Regions from separate parts of the Streptomyces kryoterrae genome, predicted to be linked through region 1. Evidence: predicted binding sites of a transcription regulator. Region 1 holds the regulator's gene; the other holds the start of a gene.
What was found. The regulator HrcA, encoded in region 1, represses chaperone genes, less so after heat shock. The targets are predictions, from matches to a motif close to TTNGCACTCNGNNNNNCNGAGTGCNAA.
Positions count from the first base shown of each region.

Region 2: the regulator HrcA is predicted to act here: its motif matches at 4,486-4,512, upstream of groL (chaperonin GroEL).

Region 1 covers NZ_CM133358.1:6,976,312-6,984,224, forward strand. The annotation lists gene hemW (radical SAM family heme chaperone HemW) at 42-1,274, shown strand; gene ACW4TU_RS31045 (DUF3097 domain-containing protein) at 1,374-2,213, opposite strand; gene ACW4TU_RS31050 (MBL fold metallo-hydrolase) at 2,245-3,000, opposite strand; gene hrcA (heat-inducible transcriptional repressor HrcA) at 3,243-4,259, shown strand; gene dnaJ (molecular chaperone DnaJ) at 4,260-5,393, shown strand; gene ACW4TU_RS31065 (nitronate monooxygenase) at 5,492-6,571, shown strand; gene ACW4TU_RS31070 (16S rRNA (uracil(1498)-N(3))-methyltransferase) at 6,568-7,311, shown strand; gene ACW4TU_RS31075 (hypothetical protein) at 7,425-7,913, shown strand, end outside.
Region 2 covers NZ_CM133358.1:4,671,911-4,679,823, forward strand. The annotation lists gene ACW4TU_RS20075 (winged helix DNA-binding domain-containing protein) at 49-1,188, opposite strand; gene ACW4TU_RS20080 (NADH:flavin oxidoreductase) at 1,332-2,456, opposite strand; gene groL (chaperonin GroEL) at 2,695-4,323, opposite strand; gene ACW4TU_RS20090 (cold-shock protein) at 4,692-4,898, opposite strand; gene ACW4TU_RS20095 (MoaD/ThiS family protein) at 5,351-5,626, opposite strand; gene thrC (threonine synthase) at 5,748-7,079, opposite strand; SAM riboswitch class I at 7,095-7,241, opposite strand; gene ACW4TU_RS20105 (glucosyl-3-phosphoglycerate synthase) at 7,408-7,913, shown strand, end outside.

The DNA.
Region 1 (7,913 bases):
ACCCCGGGCGGGCCGCCTCGCCGGTGCTGGACAATGGAGGAATGCCCTCCGCACTCCCCGACGGCGAGCCCGTCCCCGAAGACGGTGCCCTGCCCGCCCCCGCGCTCGCCGGGGCCGCGGACCGTCCCCTCGGGTTCTACCTCCACGTCCCGTACTGCGCGACCCGCTGCGGCTACTGCGACTTCAACACCTACACGGCGACCGAGCTACGCGGCACGGGCGGTGTCCTGGCCTCCCGCGACAACTACGCGGACACCCTGATCGACGAGATACGGCTGGCGCGGAAGGTGCTGGGCGACGACCCGCGGCCGGTGCGCACGGTATTCGTCGGAGGCGGTACGCCGACCCTGCTGGCCGCCGACGATCTCGTACGGATGCTGCGGTCCATCCGCGACGAGTTCGGCCTCGCGGCGGACGCCGAGGTGACGACGGAGGCGAATCCGGAGTCGGTGGACGAGCGGTATCTGGCCACCCTGCGCGAGGGCGGCTTCAACCGGATCTCGTTCGGGATGCAGAGCGCGAAGCAGCACGTGCTGAAGGTGCTTGACCGTACGCACACGCCGGGGCGTCCTGAGGCGTGTGTCGCGGAGGCGCGGGCCGTGGGGTTCGAACATGTGAACCTCGATCTGATCTACGGCACCCCGGGGGAGTCAGACGACGACTGGCGGGCCTCGCTGGAGGCGGTGCTCGGGGCGGGGCCGGATCACGTGAGTGCTTATGCGTTGATCGTGGAGGAGGGTACGCAGCTGGCCCGGCGAATCCGCCGGGGCGAGGTGCCGATGACCGACGACGACGTGCACGCGGACCGGTATCTGATCGCGGACGAGGTGCTCGGCGCGGCGGGTTACCAGTGGTACGAGGTGTCGAACTGGGCGACTTCGGTGGCTGCCCGCTGCCTCCACAACGAGCTGTACTGGCGCGGTGCCGACTGGTGGGGCGCGGGGCCCGGGGCGCACAGCCATGTGGGGGGCGTGCGGTGGTGGAACGTGAAGCATCCGGGGGCGTACGCCGGGGCGCTGGCGGCGGGGCGGTCGCCGGGGGCGGGGCGTGAGGTGCTGGCGGAGGAGGACCGGCGGGTGGAGCGGGTTCTGCTGGAGCTGAGGCTGCGGGAGGGGGTGCCGTTGGCGCTGTTGCGCTCCGCTGGGCTGGTGGCTGCGGGGCGGGCGTTGGCGGAGGGGCTGTTGGAGGCGGGGCCCTACCGGGAGGGGCGGGCGGTGTTGACTTTGCGGGGGCGGTTGTTGGCGGACGCGGTGGTGCGGGACCTGGTGGACTGAGGGGGCGGTTTCTCGCCCCCGCCGCCCTTACCCGTCCCGTCCCGTTCCTGGGGGCCGCGCCCCCAGACCCCGGCTTCCGGCCCTGAAGGGGCCTCGTCCTCAAACGCCGGACGGGCTGGGGGGTGGTGCGGTCACGAAGTCGATCAGTTCCTCCACGCGGCCCAGCAGCTCCGATTCCAGGTCCCGGTACGAACCCACCCGCGCCAGGATCGCCCGCCACACCGCCCCCGTGTTCTCCGGCCACCCCAGCTCCCTGCACACCCCCGTCTTCCAGTCCTGTCCGTGCGGGATCCGGGGCCAGCCCGGGATGCCCAGTGACGCCGGCTTCACCGCCTCCCACACGTCGATGTACGGATGCCCGACCACCAGCGCGTGTTCGCTCGTCACCGACCGCGCGATCCGGAACTCCTTCGTGCCCGGCACCAGATGGTCCACCAGGATGCCCAGGCGGGCGTCCGGGCCCGGGGCGAACTCGGTCACGATCGCGGGCAGGTCGTCGATGCCCTCCAGGTACTCCACGACCACGCCCTCGACCCGCAGGTCGTCCCCCCACACCTTCTCGACCAGCTCGGCGTCATGACGCCCCTCGACATAGATCCGCCCCGCCCGGGCCACCCGCGCCCGGGCACCGGGCACCGCCACCGACCCGGAAGCCGTACGGGACCGGCCTACCGAGGGCGATGACGATGAGGACGACGGGGACGGGCGTACGAGGGTCACCACCTTGCCCTCCAGCAGGAAGCCGCCCGGCTCCAGCGGGAACACACGGTGTTTGCCGAAGCGGTCCTCCAGAGTGACCGTGCCCGCCTCGCAGCGGATCACCGCGCCGCAGAAGCCCGTACCCGGCTCCTCGACCACCAGGCCCGGGTCCGCCGGGACCTGCGGTACGGGCTTGGGCTTCTTCCACGGCGGGGTCAGGTCCGGAGAGTACTGGCGCATTCGGATGACGATAGGAGAAGCGGCCGTACGGTCAGGACACCGGCTCCCGCGACACGCCGAAACGGCTTGCCAGGGCGTCCCGTTGGGCCCGTACGAACGCCGCGTCCACCACCGCGCCGTGGCCGGGTACGTACACGGCGTCCTCGCCGCCCAGGGAGAGGAGGCGGTCGAGGGCCGTCGGCCAGTGCGACGGTACGGCGTCGGGGCCCGCCTGGGGTTCGCCCGACTCCTCGACCAGGTCGCCGCAGAAGACGACGGTCGGGTCGCCCGGCACGACGGCCACGAGGTCGCTGCGGGTGTGGCCGGGGCCGACGGCACTCAGGACGACTTCCGGGCCGTCGTGCAGCTGGGCGGTGAGACTCCCCCGGACCTGCTGATGCGGAACCACCAGGGTGTCCGCCGCCTCCTCCGCCGCACGGACGTCCAGACCGTTGCGTACGGCATCCGCGCACAACGCCGCGCGCCCCACCTCCCCGAATGCGTCGTTCGGGCCCAGCGCCGCGAACACATGCGCACCCGCGAACACCGCCGCCCCGAAAACGTGATCGAAGTGGGGGTGTGTGAGTGCGACAAAGTCCACACGGCGGCCGGCGAGTTCCTGGGCCTCCAGGCGCAGTCTCGCGCCCTCCGCGAGGCTCGATCCCGCGTCGATCAGCAGGGCGCCGCCCGGGCCGGTCACCAGCCCCACCGTGCAGTCCCAGACCGGCAGCTGGCACCGGCCGACCCCGGCCGCCAGACGCTCCCAGCCCAGGTCGGCCCACCTCGGCTCTTCCCAAGTCACCTTCATGCGGCGACGCTAGCCGGACACGACATCGCAGGACAGGTCGGTACACGTCGGCAGGTCGGTGCGGGCCGCCCTTGCCGGGGGCGTACCCGACAGCCGTACACTGGGCCGGGGAACTCTGGCACTCGCACGCGAAGAGTGCCAGGGAAGGCCAATGGAGAGTCGAAGAGCCGATGACGGCCCGGGTGGGAGACCGGGCGGCGGGTAGGCGCGACAGGGGACGACAGCAGCTGGAGGTGTGCGCGATGCTCAGTGAACGCAGGCTCGAAGTGCTGCGCGCGATCGTCCAGGACTATGTCGGCACCGAGGAGCCGGTCGGGTCCAAGGCACTCACCGAGCGGCACAACCTCGGGGTCTCGCCGGCGACCGTCCGCAACGACATGGCGGCCCTGGAGGACGAGGGCTTCATCGCCCAGCCCCACACCAGCGCCGGGCGCATCCCGACCGAGAAGGGCTACCGGCTCTTCGTCGACAGGCTCGCCGGCGTCAAGCCGATGACGGCGCCCGAGCGGCGTGCCATCCAGAACTTCCTGGACGGCGCTGTCGACCTCGACGACGTCGTGGGGCGGACGGTGCGACTGCTCGCCCAGCTGACGCGGCAGGTCGCCGTCGTGCAGTATCCGTCGCTCACCCGGTCCACCGTGCGGCACGTGGAGCTGCTCTCGCTCGCTCCCGCGCGCGTGATGCTCGTGCTGATCACGGACACCGGCCGCGTGGAGCAGCGGATGATCGACTGCCCTGCGCCTTTCGGGGAGACGTCTCTGGCGGATCTACGCGCGCGGCTGAACAGCCGGGTGGCGGGCCGTCGTTTCGCGGACGTGCCGCAGCTTGTGCAGGACCTCCCTGACGCCTTCGAGGCGGAGGACCGGGGAGTGGTCGCGACGGTGCTCTCCACCCTCCTGGAGACGCTCGTCGAGGAGTCCGAGGAGCGGCTGATGATCGGTGGAACCGCCAATCTGACCCGCTTCGGACATGACTTTCCCCTCACTATCCGGCCGGTACTCGAAGCTCTGGAGGAACAGGTCGTACTTCTCAAACTCCTTGGTGAGGCCGGGGATTCGAGCATGACCGTACGAATCGGTCACGAGAACAAATACGAGGGACTCAACTCAACGTCCGTCGTGTCGGTCGGCTACGGTTCGGGCGGCGAGGCAGTAGCCAAGCTCGGCGTGGTCGGACCGACCCGCATGGACTACCCGGGAACGATGGGAGCGGTACGCGCAGTGGCACGGTACGTCGGACAGATCCTGGCGGAGTCCTAAGTGGCCACGGACTACTACGCCGTACTCGGCGTGCGCCGCGACGCGTCCCAGGACGAGATCAAGAAGGCGTTCAGGAGGCTCGCCCGCGAGCTGCACCCGGACGTCAACCCCGATCCGAAGACGCAGGAGCGGTTCAAGGAGATCAACGCCGCGTACGAGGTGTTGTCGGACCCGCAGAAGAAGCAGGTCTACGACCTCGGCGGTGACCCCCTCTCGCAGGCGGGCGGCGCCGCGGGTGGCTTCGGCGCCGGTGGCTTCGGGAACTTCTCGGACATCATGGACGCGTTCTTCGGAACGGCGTCCCAGCGGGGGCCGAGGTCGCGTACGCGGCGCGGCCAGGACGCGATGATCCGGCTCGATATCGAGCTCGACGAGGCCGCCTTCGGGACGACCAAGGACATCCAGGTCGACACGGCCGTGGTGTGCGGCACCTGTAGCGGTGAGGGTGCGGCGCCGGGGACCTCGGCCCAGACCTGCGACATGTGTCGCGGGCGGGGTGAGGTGTCCCAGGTGACGCGGTCCTTCCTCGGGCAGGTCATGACGTCCCGTCCCTGCCCGCAGTGCCAGGGGTTCGGGACCGTCGTTCCGACGCCGTGCCCCGAGTGCGCGGGTGACGGGCGGGTGCGGTCGCGTCGGACGCTCACCGTGAAGATTCCCGCGGGGGTCGACAACGGTACGAGGATCCAGCTCGCCGGTGAGGGTGAGGTGGGGCCCGGTGGTGGTCCCGCCGGTGACCTGTACGTCGAGATCCATGAGCTGCCGCACTCGCAGTTCCAGCGGCGCGGGGACGACCTGCACTGCACGGTGACCCTTCCGATGACGGCGGCGTCGCTGGGTACGAAGGTGCCGCTGGAGACGCTCGACGGACTGGAGGAGGTCGACATCCGTCCGGGCACGCAGTCCGGGCAGTCGATTCCGCTGCACGGGCGGGGAGTCACGCATCTCCGGGGCGGTGGGCGTGGTGATCTCCTGGTGCATGTCGAGGTCATGACTCCTTCGAAGCTTGATCCCGAGCAGGAGCGGTTGCTGCGGGAGCTGGCGAAGCTGCGGGGTGAGGAGCGGCCCATGGGGCAGTTCCAGCCTGGGCAGCAGGGGTTGTTCTCGCGGTTGAAGGACGCGTTCAACGGGCGCTGAGGCAGGGGGCGGGCTCTGGGGGCCGCGCCCCCAGACCCCCCTTTCGCGCTGAAGGGGCCTGATTCGGACTTGTGGTGGGGACGTGACAACATGCCGTCATGTCGTCCTCCGCACTGACCGATCTCTTCCCTCACCCGATCGTGCAGGCCCCCATGGCGGGCGGCGTCTCCGTCCCGCAGCTCGCCGGTGCCGTCGCCGAAGCGGGCGGGCTCGGGTTCCTCGCCGCCGGGTACAAGACCGCGGACGGGATGTACCAGGAGATCAAGCAGCTGCGCGGGCTCACCGGGCGGCCGTTCGGCGTGAACCTCTTCATGCCGCAGCCCGAGATCGCCGACCCCGCCGCCGTCGAGGTCTACGCCCATCAGCTCGCCGGCGAGGCCACCTGGTACGACACCGAGCTCGGCGACCCGGACAGCGGACGCGACGACGGCTACGACGCCAAGCTCGCCGTACTCCTCGACAACCCGGTCCCGGCCGTCTCCTTCCACTTCGGGGTGCCCAGCGGCGACGTACTGGACTCCCTCCGCCGTGCCGGCACCCTCACCCTGGTCACCGCGACCACCGCCGAGGAGGCCCTCGCCGTACAGCGGGCCGGGGCCGACGCGGTGATCGTGCAGGGCGTCGAGGCCGGCGGCCACCAGGGCACCCATCGTGACAACCCGGAGGCGGACGGCTCCGCCATCGGGCTGCTCTCCCTCATCGCCCAGGTCCGCGAGACCGTCGATCTCCCCCTCGTCGCCGCCGGCGGGCTCATGCGCGGCAGCCAGATCGCCGCCGTCCTCGCCGCCGGCGCGAGCGCCGCCCAGCTCGGCACCGCCTTCCTCGCCACCCCGGAGTCCGGCGCTCACGCCCTGCACAAGCAGGCGCTGACCAACCCCCTCTTCGTCCGTACCGAGCTGACGCGCGCCTTCTCCGGCCGGCCCGCCCGGGGGCTGGTGAACCGTTTCCTGCGCGAGCACGGCCCGTACGCCCCCGCCGCCTACCCCGAGGTCCACCACCTCACCTCGCCGCTCCGCAAGAAGGCCGCCGCATCCGGCGACGCGCAGGGCATGGCGCTGTGGGCGGGGCAGGGGCACCGGATGGTCCGTGAGCTTCCGGCGGGGGAGCTGGTGCGTGTGCTGGCCGATGAAATCGCCGCCGCGCGGGCCGCGTTGTCGGACGGGGGTGCGAGCTCGTGACCGCGCCCGTGTTCGTCGTCGAGCAGCTCCCTGACGTCCGGCAGTTCGTCCTGGACGGCCCCGAGGGGCGCCATGCCGTCTCCGTGAAGCGGATGCGGGCCGGTGAGACCGTCGTCCTCACCGACGGGGCCGGGCGCTGGGCGGAGGGCGAGGTCGTCGCCGCCGAGGGCAAGGACCAGCTGGTTCTGCGACTCGGGGTGGTGGTCGAGGAAGCGCAGGAGTCTCCTCGTATCACCGTCGTCCAGGCTCTTCCCAAGGGCGACCGGGGTGAGTTGGCCGTCGAGACGATGACCGAGACCGGTGTCGACGCCATCGTTCCCTGGGCCGCCTCACGATGCGTCACGCAGTGGCGGGGGGAGCGTGGGCTGAAGGCGCTCGCCAAGTGGCGGGCCACCGCCCGTGAAGCCGGCAAGCAGTCCCGCCGGGTGCGCTTCCCGGAGGTCGCGGACGCCGCGTCGAGCAAGCAGGTCGCCGCGCTGCTCGCCAGGGCCGACTTCGCCGCCGTACTGCACGAGGACCGCGAGTACGGCAGTGCCGCGCTCGCCACCGCCCAACTCCCTTCCGCCGGCGAGATCGTGCTGGTCGTCGGACCCGAAGGAGGCGTCTCCCCCGAGGAGTTGGTCCTCTTCGAGGAGGCGGGGGCGAAGGCGTACCGGCTCGGGGCCAGTGTGCTGCGTACCTCCACCGCCGGTACCGCGGCGACGGCCCTGCTGCTCGGCCGTACCGGTCGCTGGTCCTGATCTCGTTTCCCCGTACGGCAGTTCGGCCTCCGGCGATCCTTCGCGAAGTTGCTTGCGCGCATGTCCGTATACGCCCTTCCGCGTGGGGCGGGACGGTGGCAGGCTGCCCTTCCATGGTGGCTTCGAGGTGGATTCGGCTTGGGCCGCGCGGGCGCCGCAGGGCGGTCGCGGTGGCCGGACTCGTGGTGGCCGTCGCGGGTGGTGTCGTCGCCTGTGATCCCGGTGGGCTCGGTTCGACCACCGTGGCCTACACCACCGACCAGACGATGACGAAGGAGCTGGAGCGGCGGAACGTCGGCGTCCAGTGGCTCACCTGCACGGCCTCGGTCAACAACGGCAACACGGCCTCCGCGTCCGGGAGTTCGCCCTCGCCGAGCGAGAACACCTACGCCGACGTCGACTGCCAGGGCAAGACCACGGACGGCAAGGCCATCACCGTCGCCGGCAAGGTGACGCGCGCGGTCAACGGCAGGTGCGTACGCGGGAACCTCACCGTCAGGATCGACGGAAGGCAGTGGCTCCGCGTCAGCGGCCTCGGCAACTGTGACGTGCCCGCCACCCCGACCCGCACCACGCCGGCCACCTGGCAGCCGCCGGACAAC
Region 2 (7,913 bases), 2.3 Mb from region 1:
CCGTCGAGGCCGACCGAGCCGACGGTGACCGTCGTCCGGGCGGAGCGGTCAGCCCTTGACCATCTTGCTCTCGACACCGGGAAACCCCTTGTCCCACCAGTGTCCGTAGCGCCGGTAGACAGCTGGGTCGCGGTCGGTGAGCAGTGAGGACAGCCTCTCCGCCTCCTCCGTCAGACCTTGCCACTCGGCCTTGCCGAGTTTGCGGAAGGTGGTCAGTTCCAGCCCGCCGTCGACTGCGCGCCACACTCCGGCGACCTGCCCGTCGACGAGCAGGCAGGGCAGCATGTCGCCGTTGCGCCGGACGACCAGCGGCCGGTACTCCAGGGGCATCACCCGCCCGGGGACGGCGTGGGCCAGCAGCGTGCTGTCCCACATCGGCAGCAGCCTCGGCGGCGCCGGGGTGTCCTCGTCAGGCACGGTTGCCCCTGCCAGGTCGAACAGGGCGGCGCGGCCCGGACCCGCCACCCGCACCACCTGGTCGCCGAGCTCGTGCAGCGCCTGAGTTATCACCGGGCGCCCCAACAAGGTGAACCGGGCGAAATCCTGAGCCGACGCAGGCCCGAACCCCCGCAGGTAGGCGAGCAACAGCCGCCGCACCCCGGTTGCCGCGTCCTGTGTCGCGGACCCGGGGGCAGTGGGGGAGGCGAGGTAGGTGTTCGGCTGCGTGAACGACCACGGGCCGCCGGTCGGAACGTGATGTATCGGCGCGTACGTCCGCAGCGCCCACCACACGCGGTGCGCCCGCTCGCCGAACCGCGCCGTGACCTCCTCCTCCACCTCGGCGCCCGTACGGGGTCGCGCCAGGAACTCGGCAAGCTCCGGGAGCAGTTCGTCGGCGTCTGCGTGGGTCAGGTCTGTCGAGGTGAAGCGGCGGTCGTACACCCGCGACGCCCGCAGAGTGCTCAGCATGGCGGCGTGGTAGGCCGCGTAGTCCTCGGCGTGGACGGCGTGCAGGGTGATCCGCATGAGGGTCGCCTTCACGATCCTGCGGTCCGCGAACGCCGCGTCGAGCTGCTCGGGCTCGAAATCCCGCAAGCGGTTCCACAACGCCAGGTACGGCGACGCCGGTGTCTGCGCCTGCAGAGCGCAGACCCGGCGGACCGCCTCCGCCACATCAAGGCGCTGACGTTCGAGCAGGAGCTGGCGGTCCAAGGTGGCCAGGGCGAGCTGACGCGCTGTGAGGATCACGCCCCAGATTATGCCGCCCCCTCCCACACACGGACGCGGGCGCCGAAGCCCAGGCCGGGGAACCGGACCTGGGCTTCGGCGTGTGTCCGTGGTGCCGGGTGGCGGGCAAACGCCGGCCGCCGGCGGCACAGTTCAGCCGGAGATCAGCTCAACGACCCCAGCGCCGACGCCTCGTAGGCCTTCAGCTCGCCCGTCCTGTCCTCCAGGACCTTCGCCGCCCACTCCGGGTCCTGGAGCAGAGCGCGGCCGACCGCGACGAGGTCGAACTCCTCGTTCTCCAGGCGGTCCAGGAGGTCGTCGATGCTCTTGACCGGGGAGCCCTCGCCCGCGAAGCCGTTGATGAAGTCGCCGTCGAGGCCGACCGAGCCGACGGTGATCGTGGGCTTGCCGGTGAGCTTCTTCGTCCAGCCGGCCAGGTTGAGGTCCGAGCCGTCGAACTCCGGGAGCCAGTAGCGGCGCGTGGAGGCGTGGAAGGCGTCGACGCCGGCCGCCGCGAGCGGGGTCAGGACCGACTCCAGCTCCTCGGGGGTCTCGGCGAGGCGCGCGTCGAAGGCGCCCGACTTCCACTGCGAGTAACGGAAGAGGATCGGGAACGACGCGGACACCGCCCCGCGTACCGCGGCCACGATCTCCGCCGCGAACCTCGTACGGGCGACCAGGTCACCCCCGTACGCGTCCGTGCGGCGGTTGGTGGTGGACCACAGGAACTGGTCGAGCAGATAGCCGTGGGCGCCGTGCAGTTCGACCCCGTCGAAGCCGATGCGCTCGGCGGCCACCGCGGCCTCGACGAACGCGTCGATGACGTCGTCCAGGTCCTGCTGCGTCATCTCCTTGCCCGCACCGGCGGTGCCGTCCAGCCGCAGACCGGACGGGCCGACCGGCGGGGCGTCGGCGAACGGGGGCTGCCCGGCCTCCCTGACCATGCCGATGTGCCACAGCTGCGGCACGATCTTCCCGCCCGCCGCGTGCACGGCGTCGGCGACCTTCGCCCAGCCCGCGAGCTGCTCCTCGCCGTGGAACCGGGGGACGCCGTCGCTGTCACCGGCGGATTCGTGTCCGACGTAGGTGCCCTCGGTGACGATCAGACCGACCCCGGCGCCCGCGCGGCGCGAGTAGTACGAGGCAACGTTCTCGCCGGGTACCCCACCGGGCGAGAACTTGCGCGTCATCGGCGCCATCACGATCCGGTTCGGCACGGTCAGGCCGTTCAGCGTGACGGGGCGGGACAGGATCTGGGCCGCGCGGGAGGTCTGGGCGGGGGCTGTCACGTGGGGGCTCCTTGGGAGGGACGGGAGATGAGCGGAGGTGTAGATGCAATTGCTTGCATGTGCATCAACTCCGGTCCTCCGGTCCTCCATTCCGGTCCGCCGGGGATGTCTGCTGTGATCCCCGCCACTGTGCGCGCCGCGACCTCGGAGGTCCCGCAAACGCCCGAGGGCGGCACCCTCCCCGTAAGGAGAAGGGTGCCGCCCTCGGTACGAAGGACGGTGATCAACCAGAGGTCGATCAGAAGTCCATGTCACCGCCCGGCATGCCGCCACCGGCGCCCGCGCCGGCACCGGCCTTCTCCGGCTTGTCGGCGATGACGGCCTCGGTGGTGAGGAAGAGCGCGGCGATCGACGCGGCGTTCTGCAGCGCGGAGCGCGTCACCTTCGCCGGGTCGATGATGCCCTCGGCGATCATGTCGACGTACTCACCGGTCGCGGCGTTGAGGCCGTGGCCGACGGGAAGGTTGCGGACCTTCTCGACGATGACGCCGCCCTCGAGACCACCGTTGACGGCGATCTGCTTGAGCGGGGCCTCCAGGGCGAGACGCACGATGTTGGCGCCCGTCGCCTCGTCACCCGTCAGCTCGAGCTTCTCGAAGACCGAGGAGGCCTGCAGCAGGGCCACGCCACCACCGGCGACGATGCCCTCCTCGACGGCCGCCTTCGCGTTGCGAACGGCGTCCTCGATGCGGTGCTTGCGCTCCTTGAGCTCGACCTCGGTGGCGGCACCGGCCTTGATGACCGCAACACCGCCGGCGAGCTTCGCCAGGCGCTCCTGGAGCTTCTCGCGGTCGTAGTCGCTGTCCGAGTTCTCGATCTCGGCACGGATCTGGTTGACCCGGCCGGCGACCTGGTCGGCAGAGCCGCCGCCGTCGACGATCGTGGTCTCGTCCTTGGTGATGACGACCTTGCGCGCACGGCCCAGGAGGTCCAGGGAGGTGTTCTCGAGCTTGAGACCGACCTCCTCGGAGATGACCTCGCCACCCGTGAGGATCGCGATGTCGTTCAGCATCGCCTTGCGGCGGTCACCGAAGCCCGGAGCCTTGACCGCGACGGACTTGAAGGTCCCGCGGATCTTGTTGACGACCAGGGTCGAGAGCGCCTCGCCCTCCACGTCCTCGGCGATGATCAGCAGCGGCTTGCCCGACTGCATGACCTTCTCCAGGAGCGGGAGCAGGTCCTTGACCGAGGAGATCTTGGAGTTGGCGATGAGGATGTAGGGGTCCTCGAGCGACGACTCCATGCGCTCCATGTCGGTCGCGAAGTACGCCGAGATGTAGCCCTTGTCGAAGCGCATGCCCTCGGTGAGTTCCAGCTCCAGACCGAAGGTCTGGGACTCCTCGACGGTGATGACGCCTTCCTTGCCGACCTTGTCCATCGCCTCGGCGATGAGCTCGCCGATCTGCGTGTCGGCGGCGGAGATGGAGGCGGTCGAAGCGATCTGCTCCTTGGTCTCGACCTCCTTCGCCTGGTCGAGCAGGGCACCGGAGACGGCCTCGACGGCCTTCTCGATACCGCGCTTCAGCGCCATCGGGTTCGCACCCGCGGCCACGTTGCGCAGTCCTTCACGGACCAGCGCCTGGGCCAGGACAGTCGCGGTCGTCGTGCCGTCGCCGGCTACGTCGTCCGTCTTCTTCGCGACTTCCTTGACCAGCTCGGCGCCGATCTTCTCGTACGGGTCCTCGAGCTCGATCTCCTTGGCGATGGAAACACCATCGTTGGTGATCGTGGGGGCGCCCCACTTCTTCTCGAGGACGACGTTTCGGCCCTTGGGGCCGAGGGTGACCTTGACGGCGTCGGCGAGCTGGTTCATCCCGCGCTCGAGACCGCGCCGTGCCTCCTCGTTGAACGCGATGATCTTGGCCATGTGAAGTGGTCCTCCCGGACAGGGGTGGATGCTCCGGACCGCGCTGGCGCCCGCGACGGACGGCCTGCCTGCCTCGGTGATTCCTTGCACCACCTGGCCTGCGGGCCTCACCCACTCGGTCCTTCGGTAGCACTCTCACCTTCAGAGTGCTAACGCCAATGATTAGCACTCGCCCCTGCCGAGTGCAAGCCGCTCTCGAAGATCCGCAGGTGAACAGGGGGGCGCCTACGGGCCGGTAGCCACGCCGACAGCCACGGAGACAGACATGCCGATGGGCCCGCACCCCGTGAGGTCCCACGAGGTACGAGCCCATCGAATCCTTCAACGAAGGAAGAAGAACGTCGCTTGCGGTGCGCCGGCGCGTTGCTTCAGCTGGTCGCCAGACGGACCATGTCCGCCTGCGGCCCCTTCTGGCCCTGCGAGATCTCGAAATCGACCCGCTGACCTTCCTCGAGGGTGCGGTAGCCGTCCATCTGAATCGCGCTGTAGTGGACGAAAACATCCGCACCACCGTCGACCGCGATGAAGCCGTACCCCTTCTCCGCGTTGAACCACTTGACGGTGCCCTGAGCCATGCCTAACTCCCCTATTACTGGCCCTTGCACGGATCCGCACTTCGCGAATCCGGGTCAGACCTCACCCCCCCAACCGGTGGAGGTGTGCGCCGGAACGCGTCGACCGCGGCCGAATGTATCTGTCCAACTGCCCTCTGCAACAGGTCAATCGGACGAGAAATCCGGGCACACCAGGTCAGTAAATATGCGGAGAATTCACGCGGATTCAGGGCAAGCCGGGCCCCACAAAGTGAACAAAAAACGCAAAAGGCCTGCACACTTTGGCTACTTCTCGTTGGGTGCACGGCAGGAATTAATACGCGTGTGACGAGCGAAGTGGTGCGGCTTCCCCAACTGTACCGCGCTCAACCATACAGAATTGCCCCCTCCGCTTCTCTTACGGAGGGGGCAATTCGATGAACTCTCGGTAATCGATGTTACCGACGGTTACTACTGGCGGGTATCAACGGGTCTCAGCCGCCGGCGACGGCCGGGATGATCGACACACCCGCACCGTCCGGCGTCGCCGTCTCCAGCCCCTGCTCGAAGCGGACGTCGTCGTCGTTGACGTACACGTTGACGAAGCGCCGCAGCTTCCCCTGATCGTCGAGCACCCGGGCGGCGATCCCGGTGTGGTTCTTCTCCAGATCGGCGATCACTTCGCCGAGGGTCCCACCCTCGGCAGCCACCTCGGCCTGCCCGCCGGTGTAGGTACGCAGGATGGTGGGGATGCGGACACTGACGCTCACGATGAAACCTCCGGTCAAGGGATACGGGCTCAGGGGCGCGGGGCTGTGCCGCATGTGCGGCTACCGCCGCGTGGGCGCGACCGGCCCCCACGGCCCCACGGCCCCGCGGACGAACAACGACCTACTGACCAAGCCCAGCTTCCCGGAACGACTCAAGGCTGGGCCGAATCGTCGCGGTCAACCCGGTATCGGCCACCGCGTCCAGCGTCTTGAGACCGTCACCGGTGTTGAGCACGACGGTCGTGAGGGTCGGGTCCAGCAGGCCGTTCTCGATCAGCTTCTTCGCGACACCCACGGTCACACCACCGGCGGTCTCCGCGAAGATCCCCTCCGTACGCGCGAGCAGGCGAATCGCGTCGACGACCTGCTCGTCGTTCACGTCCTCCACCGCCCCGCCCGTCCGCCGCGCGATGTCCAGCACGTACGGCCCGTCCGCCGGGTTGCCGATCGCCAGCGACTTGGCGATGGTGTTGGGCTTCTGCGGCCGTACGACGTCGTGCCCGGCCTTGAAGGCCACGGACACCGGTGAGCAGCCCTCCGCCTGGGCGCCGAAGATCTTGTACGGCTTGTCGGCGACCAGCCCGAGCTTGATCAGCTCCTGGAGACCCTTGTCGATCTTCGTGAGCTGCGACCCGGAGGCGATGGGCACGACGAGCTGGTCGGGCAGCTGCCAGCCGAGCTGCTCGCAGATCTCGTACGCCAGGGTCTTGCTTCCCTCCGCGTAGTACGGGCGCAGGTTGACGTTGACGAAGCCCCAGCCCTCGCCGGCCGGGTCGCCGATCAGCTCGGAGCAGAAGCGGTTCACGTCGTCGTAGTTGCCCTCGATGCCGATGAGCTCGCCGCCGTACACCGCGGCCATGACGACCTTGCCCTGCTCCAGGTCGTGCGGGATGAACACGCAGGAGCGGAAACCGGCCCGGGCGGCGGCGGCGCCGACGGCACCGGCCAGGTTGCCCGTGGAGGAGCAGGACAGGGTGGTGAAGTCGAAGGCGCGCGCGGCCTCGATGGCCTGGGCGACGACCCGGTCCTTGAAGGAGTGGGTCGGGTTGCCGGAGTCGTCCTTGACGAAGAGCTTGCCGGGGTCGACACCCAGCTCGCGGCCGAGGTTGTCGGCCTTGACGAGCTTGGTCCAGCCGGGGTTGATGTTCGGCTTCTCGGCGACGTTCGCGGGGACGGGCAGAAGGGGCGCGTAGCGCCAGATGTTCGCGGGTCCCGCTTCGATGCGCTTGCGGAGTTCCTCGGTGTCGGCCGCCGAATGGATGCCGAAGTCGTAGGCGATCTCCAGCGGGCCGAAACACTCCTCGCAGGCGAACACCGGACCGAGGGGGACCCGGTGGCCGCATTCGCGGCAGGAGAGCGCCACGGCGGGACCGAGATCGACAGGGGTGACGGAGTCAGTGGTGACGGAGCCGGAAGTGGTGCTCTCGGTGCTCAGAGCAGTTTGCGCAGCCATGGAGGCGAAGCCCTTTCCTCATCTTCCTCACGACGCGTTTCGCCATGAGACGGATTTGGCACCTTCCCGAGCCGGGAGCCTCGCCACATGACTGCGACAAGATCGGCTGGAGGGTTGCCGGGGCTTCATCGGGCCGTATCCCTCTGCCCCTCTGGATGAGCGGTATGAAGTTGTGAGGTTGTGAACGCCGATGACCTCGGACATGCGATGGTCACCCGCGTTGTTCAAGACTGTAACCGAAGGCTTGGATGGTGGTGGGAGCCGTCCGAACCGCGAGATAGAAGATCGCTCGCGCTTCCCCCCATGGAACGTAAGGGAGAGCCGCAACGTGCTGGAAGACGTCGAGCGCTGGCTGAACACCCGCTCCTGGTCCGTTGGCGACCGCCCGCTGAAGAAGATCCTCGCCGCGAAGCGTTCCTCGAACGCCACGGTGAGTGTCGTACTGCCCGCGCTCAACGAGGAGGAGACGGTAGGCGAGATCGTCGCCGTCATCCGCCGCGACCTGATGCTGAAGGTCCCGCTCGTCGACGAGATCGTCGTCATCGACTCGGGGTCGACCGACCGCACCTCCGAGGTGGCCGCCGCGGCGGGCGCCCGGGTCGTCCACCGCGACGACATACTGCCGCGCATCCCGGCCGTGCCGGGCAAGGGCGAGGTGCTGTGGCGCTCGCTCCTGGTCACCAGCGGGGACATCGTCTGTTTCATCGACGCGGACCTGAAGGAGTTCTCGTCGGACTTCGTCTCCGGGATCGTGGGCCCGCTGCTCACGGACCCCGGTGTCGACCTCGTCAAGGCGATGTACGACCGCCCGCTCGGCCAGGCGGCCGGCCAGGG